Regions from separate parts of the Bacillus sp. FJAT-27231 genome, predicted to be linked through region 1. Evidence: riboswitches for the same ligand, from Rfam matches in the RefSeq annotation. Region 1 holds a riboswitch; the other holds the start of a gene.

The links. Region 1 has a riboswitch for thiamine pyrophosphate ahead of AC623_RS04960 (acetylornithine deacetylase). Riboswitches for the same ligand answer to the same signal wherever they lie in the genome.
Region 2: linked by a shared signal. The riboswitch ahead of AC623_RS07725 (thiazole synthase) and the one ahead of AC623_RS04960 (acetylornithine deacetylase) in region 1 are both predicted to bind thiamine pyrophosphate.

The regions. Positions count from the first base shown of each region.
Region 1 covers NZ_LFZU01000001.1:1,043,333-1,048,496, forward strand. Annotated here, with positions in the region: gene AC623_RS04945 (superoxide dismutase) at 1-771, shown strand, start outside; TPP riboswitch at 842-950, shown strand; gene thiW (energy coupling factor transporter S component ThiW) at 1,016-1,513, shown strand; gene AC623_RS04955 (hypothetical protein) at 1,510-1,905, opposite strand; TPP riboswitch at 2,055-2,159, shown strand; gene AC623_RS04960 (acetylornithine deacetylase) at 2,269-3,618, shown strand; gene tenA (thiaminase II) at 3,672-4,346, shown strand; gene AC623_RS04970 (ABC transporter ATP-binding protein) at 4,318-5,115, shown strand; gene AC623_RS04975 (ABC transporter permease) at 5,112-5,164, shown strand, end outside.
Region 2 covers NZ_LFZU01000001.1:1,635,258-1,640,421, forward strand. Annotated here, with positions in the region: gene AC623_RS07710 (HEAT repeat domain-containing protein) at 1-884, shown strand, start outside; gene AC623_RS07715 (glycosyltransferase family 2 protein) at 902-2,308, shown strand; gene mscL (large conductance mechanosensitive channel protein MscL) at 2,358-2,774, shown strand; TPP riboswitch at 2,778-2,878, shown strand; gene AC623_RS07725 (thiazole synthase) at 2,957-3,721, shown strand; gene thiH (2-iminoacetate synthase ThiH) at 3,780-4,958, shown strand; gene AC623_RS07735 (thiamine phosphate synthase) at 4,900-5,164, shown strand, end outside.

The DNA.
Region 1 (5,164 bases):
GTGGAAGATGAAGAGGAAGCTCACTCGATTCAGGAAGAGATTCAAGCATTGGATCAGGAGTGGCGGCAGCTTCACGAGCGCTTGTTTGCTGAAAAAGACATAGAAGAGAAAGAGGATGAACAGGAAAGAGCGGAGCAGGTTCCAATCGGAGGGCACAAACTTCCGCCACTTCCTTATGCGTATAATGCATTGGAACCTTACATTGACGAAGCCACTATGAGGCTTCATCATGATCGGCATCATAAAGGGTATGTAGATGGATTGAACAGGGCAGAGCTGGAACTGCAAAAAGCAAGAAATAACAATGACTTTCGGCTCGTAAAGCATTGGGAAAGAGAGCTTGCCTTTAACGGTGCCGGCCATTATTTGCATTCTATCTTTTGGAAAGTTATGTGTCCGCACGGAGGGGGAAAACCATCAGGAGAATTAAACCGTGAGATTGCACGTTCGTTTGGCAGCTTCGACCAGTTTAAAAACCATTTTTCAAAGGCGGCTGAGAACGTGGAGGGCGGAGGGTGGACGATTCTTGTATGGGCACCTCAAGCCCAGCGGCTGGAAATATTACAAGCGGAAAAGCATCAAAATTTAAGCCAGTGGGATGTTGTACCGCTGCTTGTACTTGATGTATGGGAACATGCTTATTATTTAAAATATCAAAATAAGCGGGCAGATTATATTAATAATTGGTGGAATATTGTTTGTTGGGATGAGGTGAATAGACGTTTCCAAGAAGCAAAAGGAGAAAGATGTCGTCTGGCGGGGAACAAATGAGTAAAAAGCTGCATAGAAAGGTGCTTCCCATTTAACCGGATTCCCTCTATAATGGAAAGTAAATTTAATAAAAAGCTACTAGAGGTGCCTGTTACAGGCTGAGAGAAAAGCACAGGGCTTTTCAACTCTTTGAACCTGATCTGGTTGATACCAGCGTAGGAAAGTAGAGCGTTTATTGACTATTTTACTTACATTAGCCGTATCCAGATGAGGATTCGGCTTTTTTGCATTGGAGGAAGAGGAAATGAATCAAGTACAGAAGCTGGCGTATATGGCTTTATTTACAGCCGTTGCAACATTTGGTTCGTCGCTTATTTGGTTTCCTGCCGGGGCAGCAAAAGCATATCCTGTCCAGCATGACGTAAACGTCATGGCTGGGGTTCTGCTTGGCCCGGGTCCAGCTGTTATCATTGCGTTTGTGACCGGACTTCTTAGGAATTTGATGGGGACGGGGTCGTTATTAGCGTTTCCAGGAGGAATGATTGGAGCTTTTCTTGCTGGTTATATGTATCAAAAAACGAGCCGGTCATGGAGCGCTTCTATTGGAGAAGCCGCAGGTTCGGGCATCGTGGCTCCTTTATTTGCTGTACCTTATGCGAAAATTTTAATGGGGACGACTGCGGGTGCTTTCTTCTTTTTGCCTGCTTTTCTCATTAGCAGCTTGTCTGGATCTCTCATCGGTCTCCTGCTCGTAAGACGGCTTATTAAATTAAAAACGTGGAAATACCGTCTAAATCATTAACGCCAGCGAAGTGAAATCGCGAGTTTGCAGCATTCTGCATTTGCTGTAGTGGTTCTCAGTTCAATCCGAAAAACATCAGGGGTAAAGGAAATAATCGCTTTTCTAGGTATTCCCGTTGATCGGACAAGCCGTTCTACCTCTCGGTGGTTTGCCGCTTGGGCGGCCGTCATTAATCGAAAGGCAAAGTCGCTGTTATCTGTTAGTTTATTGAGCAGCAAATTACTCTCATGGACGAGCTGTTTAATGGATTGAGCAGATTGTTTAAATAAAGTAACGTCTACTTTAGGATAAGGCCTGTAGGATGGCGGCTGGGTTAAAGCCTGTGGCTGAACGAACGGGTAGCCCATAAGAGGAATAGCATAAAGCCGTTTAAATGGGTCAGGATGATACAAGACAGCGTTCCTCCTTCCAAATAGAAGCTTTTTATCAATATACGGTTTTTTTTTAAATAAATACCGGATTGTATTTGTTTAAAAATTCTGAATTGTATTGCTGAATTCTGCTAAGTATGTTACAACTAGAATGAAAGACTAATTGAATAATGTGTCCTTGGGGGTGCTTGCAAAAGCTGAGAGAGGTAGATTGCCTTAACCCTTATCACCTGAACTGGATAATGCCAGCGTAGGGAAGAGGTCGTATAAATGATGCCAAGCTGCAATCTTTTTTATTGTTGCAGCTAAATGAAAGCTTATACAGCCGCTTCTCTTTGGAGAAGCGGCTTTTTTGCATGTATCTTCTAAGGGAGGGAGAAGATGATGGTCAAAGAACTGAATACGATTTTGCAAGAAGTAGAGCATCGGCAGGAGGAGCTCATTTATTTAGTAAAAACGCTTATTGCTTTTCAAACACCTGCTCCACCTGCACGGAATACAAAAGAGGCGCAGTCATTTGTAGCAGATTTTTTAAAGGAGCTAGGTTTTTCTATTGATATGTGGGACGTATATCCAAATGATCCGAATGTGGTCGGAAAATGGAGGGGAACGGATTCTGAGACATTCCAAAGCTTAATCATTAACGGGCACATCGATGTGGCAGAAGTGCAGGAGGATGAGGAGTGGGAGATCGATCCGTTTCAGGCTGTTATAAAGAACGATTCTATTATTGGCCGTGGAGCAGCTGATATGAAGGGGGGACTGGCTGGCGCTTTGTTTGCGCTGCAGCTTCTCCGCGAAGCAGGCATTTCACTTCCAGGAGATGTGATTTTTCAATCGGTGATTGGTGAAGAAGTAGGGGAAGCGGGAACGCTTGAATGCTGCAGACAGGGATATAAAGCAGATTTTGCGATAGTAGTAGATACGAGCGATTTACATATACAAGGGCAAGGCGGGGTGATTACCGGATGGATCACGCTCAAGAGCAGCCAGACATACCACGATGCTACGCGAAGAAACATGATTCATGCAGGCGGAAAGTTGTTTGGGGCTAGTGCTATTGAGAAGATGATGAAAGTGATAGAAGGGCTGCAGGAATTAGAGCGCTACTGGGCCGTTACAAAAAGCTATCCTGGAGTTTTACCGGGGACGAATACGATTAACCCGGCTGTGATTGAAGGCGGCAGACATGCGGCTTTTATTGCAGATGAATGCCGGCTTTGGATTACGGTACATTATTATCCGAATGAAACATATGAACAGGCAGCGAAAGAGGTAGAAGAGCATATTCGCCGCATTGCGTCCGGAGACATATGGCTAAGGAACAACCCGCCACTGTTTAACTGGGGAGGCTCATCGATGATTGAGGAAAGGGGAGAAATTTTTCCTTCCTTCGAGGTGGAAGAAAACCATGCAGCTGTGCAGACCCTTATTCATTCTCACACAACTATTTTACACCAGCCGCCCGTTGTCGACGTATCGCCAACCGTGACAGACGGAGGCTGGCTTGCTGATGCTGGCATTCCGACTGTTATTTACGGTCCTGGAGATTTAAACAATGCCCATTCTGTCAATGAGCAGTTGTCCATCGAACAACTCGTAAGTTACACAAAAGTGCTTTTATCCTTTATTTATCGCTGGTGTCATACACCAAAGTCAGAATATGCAAGCAATGAAGGGCAAGCAGTGAAAGATGTTCTAGAAATCCCGACAACTGCCAGCCCATTGAAATAGGCGTCTACTATCTGTTGAGGAGTGATATATCGATGAAAACGAGTGGAACAAAAGTGAAATTCAGCGAAAGGTTACATGAAAAATTACAGCCGATCTGGCGGAAGAATCATAACCATCCTTTTGTTAGAGGAATTGGGGATGGCACGCTAGATCAACAGAAATTTCGTTTTTACATGATTCAAGATTATTTGTATTTAATCGATTATTCTAAAGTATTTGCTCTTGGGGCTGTAAAAGCAAATGATGTAGAGACGATGGGGAAATTTGCTTCGCTGCTGAATGAAACGCTTAATTTTGAAATGGCCCTTCACCGCCAGTATGCAGCGCGTTTCGGCATTTCAGAGGAAGAGCTGGAACAAGCAAAACCTTCCCCAATTACACTGGCTTATACGCATTACATGCTTCACGCCAGCCAGAACGGCACGCTCGCGGAGCTGATTGCCGCCCTTCTCCCATGTGCGTGGAGCTATTGGGAGATCGGCAAAGAATTAAATGAGATTCCAGGAGCCAGTGAACACGAACTGTATGGAGACTGGATTAAAATGTACTCTTCTAAAGAGTTTGGTGAGCTTGCCGCTTGGTGTATCGACCTTTTAGATGAGCACACAGCCGGAAAAAATGAAAGAGAGCTTGCAAGATTAGAAGAGATTTTTTTAAATACAACCCGCTACGAGTACATGTTCTGGGAGATGGCATATAATGAGCAAATGTGGCCAGGAGAAGCGTAAAAAAGTTCTAGAGTTTCAAAATATGACGTTTTCTTATAAAGATAAACAACAAACAGAATCTATCCCTATTCTGCAAAGGGTAAATACGGCTATTTATGATCGAGAGTTTATTACGATTATCGGGGCAAGCGGATCCGGCAAAAGCACGCTTTTTCGGTTAATTACAGGATTGGAAAATCCGGATGAGGGTCATATTTTATTGAATGGAGAAGCAGAGGAACATCGGCTCGGAAAGGTAGGCTACATGCCTCAGCAAGATTTACTGATGCCTTGGCGAACTATTCAAGAGAATGCTGCTCTTCCTCTCGAACTAAAAAGGGTCCCAAAAGAAGAAGCCTATAAACGGGTTCTCCCTCTCCTCAAAGAGTTTGGGCTTGAGGGAATGGAGAACCGTTTTCCCCATGAGTTATCAGGCGGAATGAGGCAGCGGGTTTCTTTCTTACGTGCCACGTTAAGCGGATCAAATATCCTGCTGCTCGATGAACCTTTTAGTGCCCTTGATGCGATTACAAGGCTTTCCATGCAGGAATGGCTAATGGAGCAGTGGGAAAAACAAAAAACGACTGTGGTGTTCATTACCCATGATGTGAACGAGGCGCTTTTTTTGTCTGACCGTATTTTTGTTTTCGGGGAAAAGCCTATCCATACTCTGCAAGAAGTGGATGTGCCGCTCGAAAGGCCAAGGAGCTTAAAAGACTTGAATCAACCTTCTCTTATTGAATTAAAGGATCAGTTACTTGAACAGTTGAGAGGGAAGGTGATGAGATGAACAATCGCAGGGGATCGCTTTCGGCAGTCTTATTCATTTTAGCCTTCTT
Region 2 (5,164 bases), 590 kb from region 1:
GTAGTGAGGAAGCGTTATATAACAGGTGGATCAACGACACGCCGTTTAGCATACAAGCGCTTGAGGAGCTATTGGAAGAAGCCGCGATGATGTTAAAAGGGGAAGAAATAGGAGCGACTATTACTTCACTCGCCGAAGAGCGCTTAACGGCTGAATATAAACGACGGCTGACAAAAAGACGGTGGAGTACACGAATGAATGTCCTTTACCGGATAGAAGGCTTTCGTATGACCTCTTTTTCACCTCACTTGTGGCTTGCCCTGGCTGAAAATTCACTTCAAACAGAAGCAGAGCGGAAAGAGGCTATTCGGGTTCTTGCTTCTTTGCAATCCCAAGCTTTGGCTAGGGATCTTGTTGATTTAGCCCCGCCGTATTCTAAAGGTTTATATAAGGATGTCTTGAGAAGATTTAATGATACATATCAATTGTTTTTCATAGAGAACTATGAAAAGTTAAACAATGTATTCAAACAAGCTATCATTGAGTGGATGGCAGAAAAACAGGATTACAGCAATATTCCGTTTATTAAAGCCCAATTAAAACAGCCGCATTTAGAGCTTAGAATTGCCGCTCTAAAAGTGCTTTATTTATTTGGATATGCTGAAGAGGAAACGGATATCTATCCATTTAGCAGCTCTGTACATTGGCAGGAACGGATGTTGTTTGCCAAGTTGGCGGGAGCAGCAAAAAAGGATCGTTTTTTGCCTCAGCTGACAAAATTAATTGCCGATGAGAACTGGTTTGTACGCAATGCTGCCGGGGAAGCGATTCAAAAATACGCAGACGGTACGCTCATTTTGCAGCACATAGTAGAAACTCATCGCGACCGCTATGCAAAGGACATGGCTGCCCAGTGGCTCGAGAGTGAAGGAGTGACAGCGTGATGAACCAATTCATTAGCATGCTTGGTACTGTTTTGTCCTGGTTGTTTATTTCCTATACAGCTTTTGTGCTTTTATTTTACTTTATTATTCTGTTTATCTCAGCGAGGCAATTGCGCAGTGAATATGGCTTTAACTCCAGCGAGGCAGAGGAAGATCTGCTTGATTCCTTTGATACAAAGCCCGTTTCTATTCTTGTGCCTGCTTATAACGAAGAAGCGGGTATTTATAATAGTGTGCGCTCTCTTCTTAGCATTTATTATCCGGAATACGAGGTTATCGTCATTAACGATGGCTCAAAGGATAGAACTGCTGAAACGATGATCGAATCATTTCAGATGGTAAAGACAAATAAAGTATTGCGTACGAGAATTCCAACAGCTGAAGTAAAAGGAATTTACCGTTCAACACTTTATAAAAATCTATACATGATTGACAAGAAAAATGGCGGGAAAGCAGATGCTTTAAATGCAGGGATAAACTTATCTCATTATCCATATGTTTGTTCACTGGATGGAGATTCCGTTTTAGAAAGAAATGCGTTTTTAAAAGTGATTAAGCCGATTTTAGATTCAAACGGTGATGTGATTGCTGTTGGGGGAAGTGTAAGAATCGCCAATGGCTGTTATATCGAAGGCGGAGAAGTGATGGAAGTGGGCCTATCCAACAAGCCATTTGTAATTATGCAGGTCATAGAATATTTACGAGCTTTTTTAATCGGCCGCATCGGCTTAAGCCGTCATAATTTGCTGCTTATTATTTCAGGGGCATTTGGTGTATTTGAGAAAGAGTCCGTTATTCACATTGGCGGCTATCGGACCAATACAGTAGGAGAGGATATGGATTTAGTCGTTCGGCTGCACCGGATGATTAAAGAGGAAGGATTGAATAAAAAGATACTATACGTACCTGACCCAGTCTGCTGGACAGAGGCTCCAGAGTCGGCTCTCTATTTACGCAGGCAGCGCCAGCGTTGGCATCGAGGGCTGTGTGAAGTCATTTGGAATAACAAGGATATGCTGTTTAACCCAAAATACGGCCTCGTCGGCATGTTATCCATGGCTTATTTCTTTTTAATTGAGCTGATGGGCGTGTTTGTTGAACTGATGGGTTATTTGCTTATTATATTCGGTTTGCTGTTTTCTTTTATTAATCCCGAAACGGCCCTGCTGATGGCCACTTTATCATTTTTATATGGCTCGATTTTATCCATGAGCGGCGTACTCTTAGAAGAATGGAGTTTAAGGAAGTACCCGGAACCGTCTGATATTGTGAAACTATTTTTCTTTGCCCTTTCTGAAACATTCTGGTATCGGCCTTTAATGATTAAATGGCGGTTAGAAGGATTCTTTCAGTTTTTAGCCGGTAAGAAGGATTGGGGAGAGATGAAGCGGATTGGCGTCGGAGCGAAGACAGAATCAAAATAACGTTTAGTAACGATCATGAAGAAAAGCAGTTGAAAGGAGTTCTATTCATTTGTTTCAGGAATTTAAAAAATTTGCCATGCGCGGCAATGTGATTGATCTAGCTGTCGGTGTTATTATTGGATCGGCGTTTGGCAAAATTGTTTCTTCTCTTGTACAAGATATAATTATGCCCGTCATCGGCTTACTGATAGGAGGCATTAATTTTTCTAAATTGGTGTTCCAATTTGGGAGCGCTCAAGTAAAGTACGGGCTTTTTATACAGTCCATTGTTCACTTTCTCATTATTTCCTTTTCATTATTTCTCTTTGTTCGTTTGTTCAACAAGTTGTATCATGAGAAGAAGGAAGAAGAGGCGGAACCTGTGCTTTCCAAGGAAGAAGAATTGCTTACAGAGATTAGAGATTTATTAAAATCAAAAAAAGTGCTTAACAATTTAGAAGATTCAGAGTATAATAGAGAAAATTAAATAAAAGTTAGCTAGGGGTGCCTTTATGGCTGAGAGGATGCAAGCATCTAACCCTTGAACCTGATTTGGTTAGTACCAACGGAGGGAAGCTGTATTTTATGTATGTATCTTTGTTTGTTGTACATAAAGAAAAGCCTGCCGTTGTGGCAGGCTTTTTTTCATTGTAAAAAGGAGGAAGTAATATGGATGAATTAATCATTGGTCAAACGAAGTTAACGAACCGTCTCTTTACGGGGACAGGAAAGTTTGCCGATCACTCGGTCATGAGGCAAGCCTTTGCCCAGTCCGGTTCAGAAGTAGTCACGGTAGCAGTCAGAAGGGTGGATCTTGAAGCGGGCCATGAAAATATTTTGGAAGACATTCCACCAAACATGATTATTATGCCTAATACATCAGGCGCGAGAAATGCCGAGGAGGCGGTCAGGATCGCTAGACTGGCGAGAGCGGCTGGAATGGGCAATTGGATTAAAATCGAAGTGATTTCTGATCAAAAGTATTTACTGCCAGACAATGAAGAAACAATTCGGGCGACTAATATCCTTGCTAACGAGGGCTTTGTCGTTCTCCCTTATATGAATCCCGATTTAATGGCAGCCAAAAAATTAGCGGATGCCGGCGCAGCCGCTATTATGCCGCTCGGTTCACCTATTGGATCAAATAGGGGCATTCGTATGAAAGAGATGATTCGAATTTTAATCGAAGAAAAAACGCTGCCTATCATTGTAGACGCAGGAATTGGCAGGCCGTCTGAAGCGGCTGAAGCAATGGAAATGGGAGCGGACGCTGTTCTTGTTAACACGGCCATTGCGACAGCGGACGACCCGGTAAGCATGGCAGAAGCTTTTAACTTGGCCGTTATGGCTGGACGAAAAGCATATTTAGCCGGACTAGGACCAGTATCACAAAGGGCAGCTGCTTCATCACCGCTGACTGGATTTTTACGTTAGTGTCTGTTTCAAGGTGAAGGCGTTTTTTCAATAGTGACTGATAGTAAGGAGGAATTTGATGAGTTTCTATGAGGTGTACGATTCAATTAAACATAAACCATATGAAACAATGTTAGAAAGCATGACGATAAAGGATGTAGACAGGGCTTTAAATAAAACAGACCTAGATGAACCCGACTTATTAGCCCTTCTTTCACCGGCTGCTGCTGAGCGCTTAGAAGAGATGGCGCAGAAGGCTCACTGGCTCACTGTTCAGAATTTTGGGAAAATAATTTCTTTGTATGCACCGCTGTACTTAACGGACTACTGTGTAAATAAATGTGCTTATTGCAGCTTTAGCTTTGATAATGATTTTCCAAGACGGAAGTTAACCGCTTTGGAAATTGATCAGGAAGCTAAAGCGTTAAAAGAAATGGGCATCCAGCACGTTATTTTGCTGACAGGTGAATCTCGTATTCACTCGTCGGTTTCTTATTTGGCAGAGAGTGCCCGTATTTTAAGGAAGCATGCTGCTTCCATCGCGATCGAGGTGCAGCCGCTTGATACGAAGGAATATCACCAGCTTTTCCAGGCCGGTGTTGATGGGCTGACTGTTTATCAAGAAGTCTACAATGAAGAAGTGTATAAAGACATTCATATAAAAGGGCCGAAAAGAAATTATCGCTATCGCCTTGATGCACCGGAGCGAGGCTGTCAGGCCGGCATGAGGTCGATTAATATCGGGGCGCTGCTCGGGATGGACAATTGGCAAAAAGAAGTGTTCTTTACGGCTTTGCATGCCCGCTATTTGCAGAAAAAGTACATCGAAACAGACATTGCTGTTTCTTTTCCGCGTATCCGTCCGAACCTCGGCGGATTTGAACCGCGAGTGAACGTAGAGGATAAAGATCTTGTTCAGGCTATGCTTGCTTTCCGCTTATTTATGCCGCGCGCAGGCATTACGCTTTCCACTCGTGAAGAAGCAGAACTTAGAGATCATCTTATTAAGCTTGGCGTAACGAAAATGTCCGCTGCTTCTTCTACAGTTGTTGGCGGCTATGCGAACAAAATAGAGGATAACAGCCAATTTGAAATTTCTGATACCCGCTCGGTAGAAGAAGTAAAGAACCGGCTTAAACAGCTCGGCTACCAGCCGGTTTCTAAAGATTGGGACATTTTGGCAGGTGAGGAGGAGAAAGATGTCTTTCCAGCTTCATGCGATCACAACCGGAAAGCTCGAACTGGTGCAGGCGTCTAACATTGCCTCTGATATACATTCTTTTGTTGATTTCATTCATATTAGAGAAAAACAGCGCAGTGCCAAGGAGTTATTCCATTGGGTTGAAATCTTTATCGCTAACGGGGTTCCTAAAGAAAAAATTATCATCAATGACCGTGTAGATGTGGCGCTTGCAGCTGGAGCCGGCGGTGTGCAATTAACAGAGAACAGTTTGCCGCTACAAA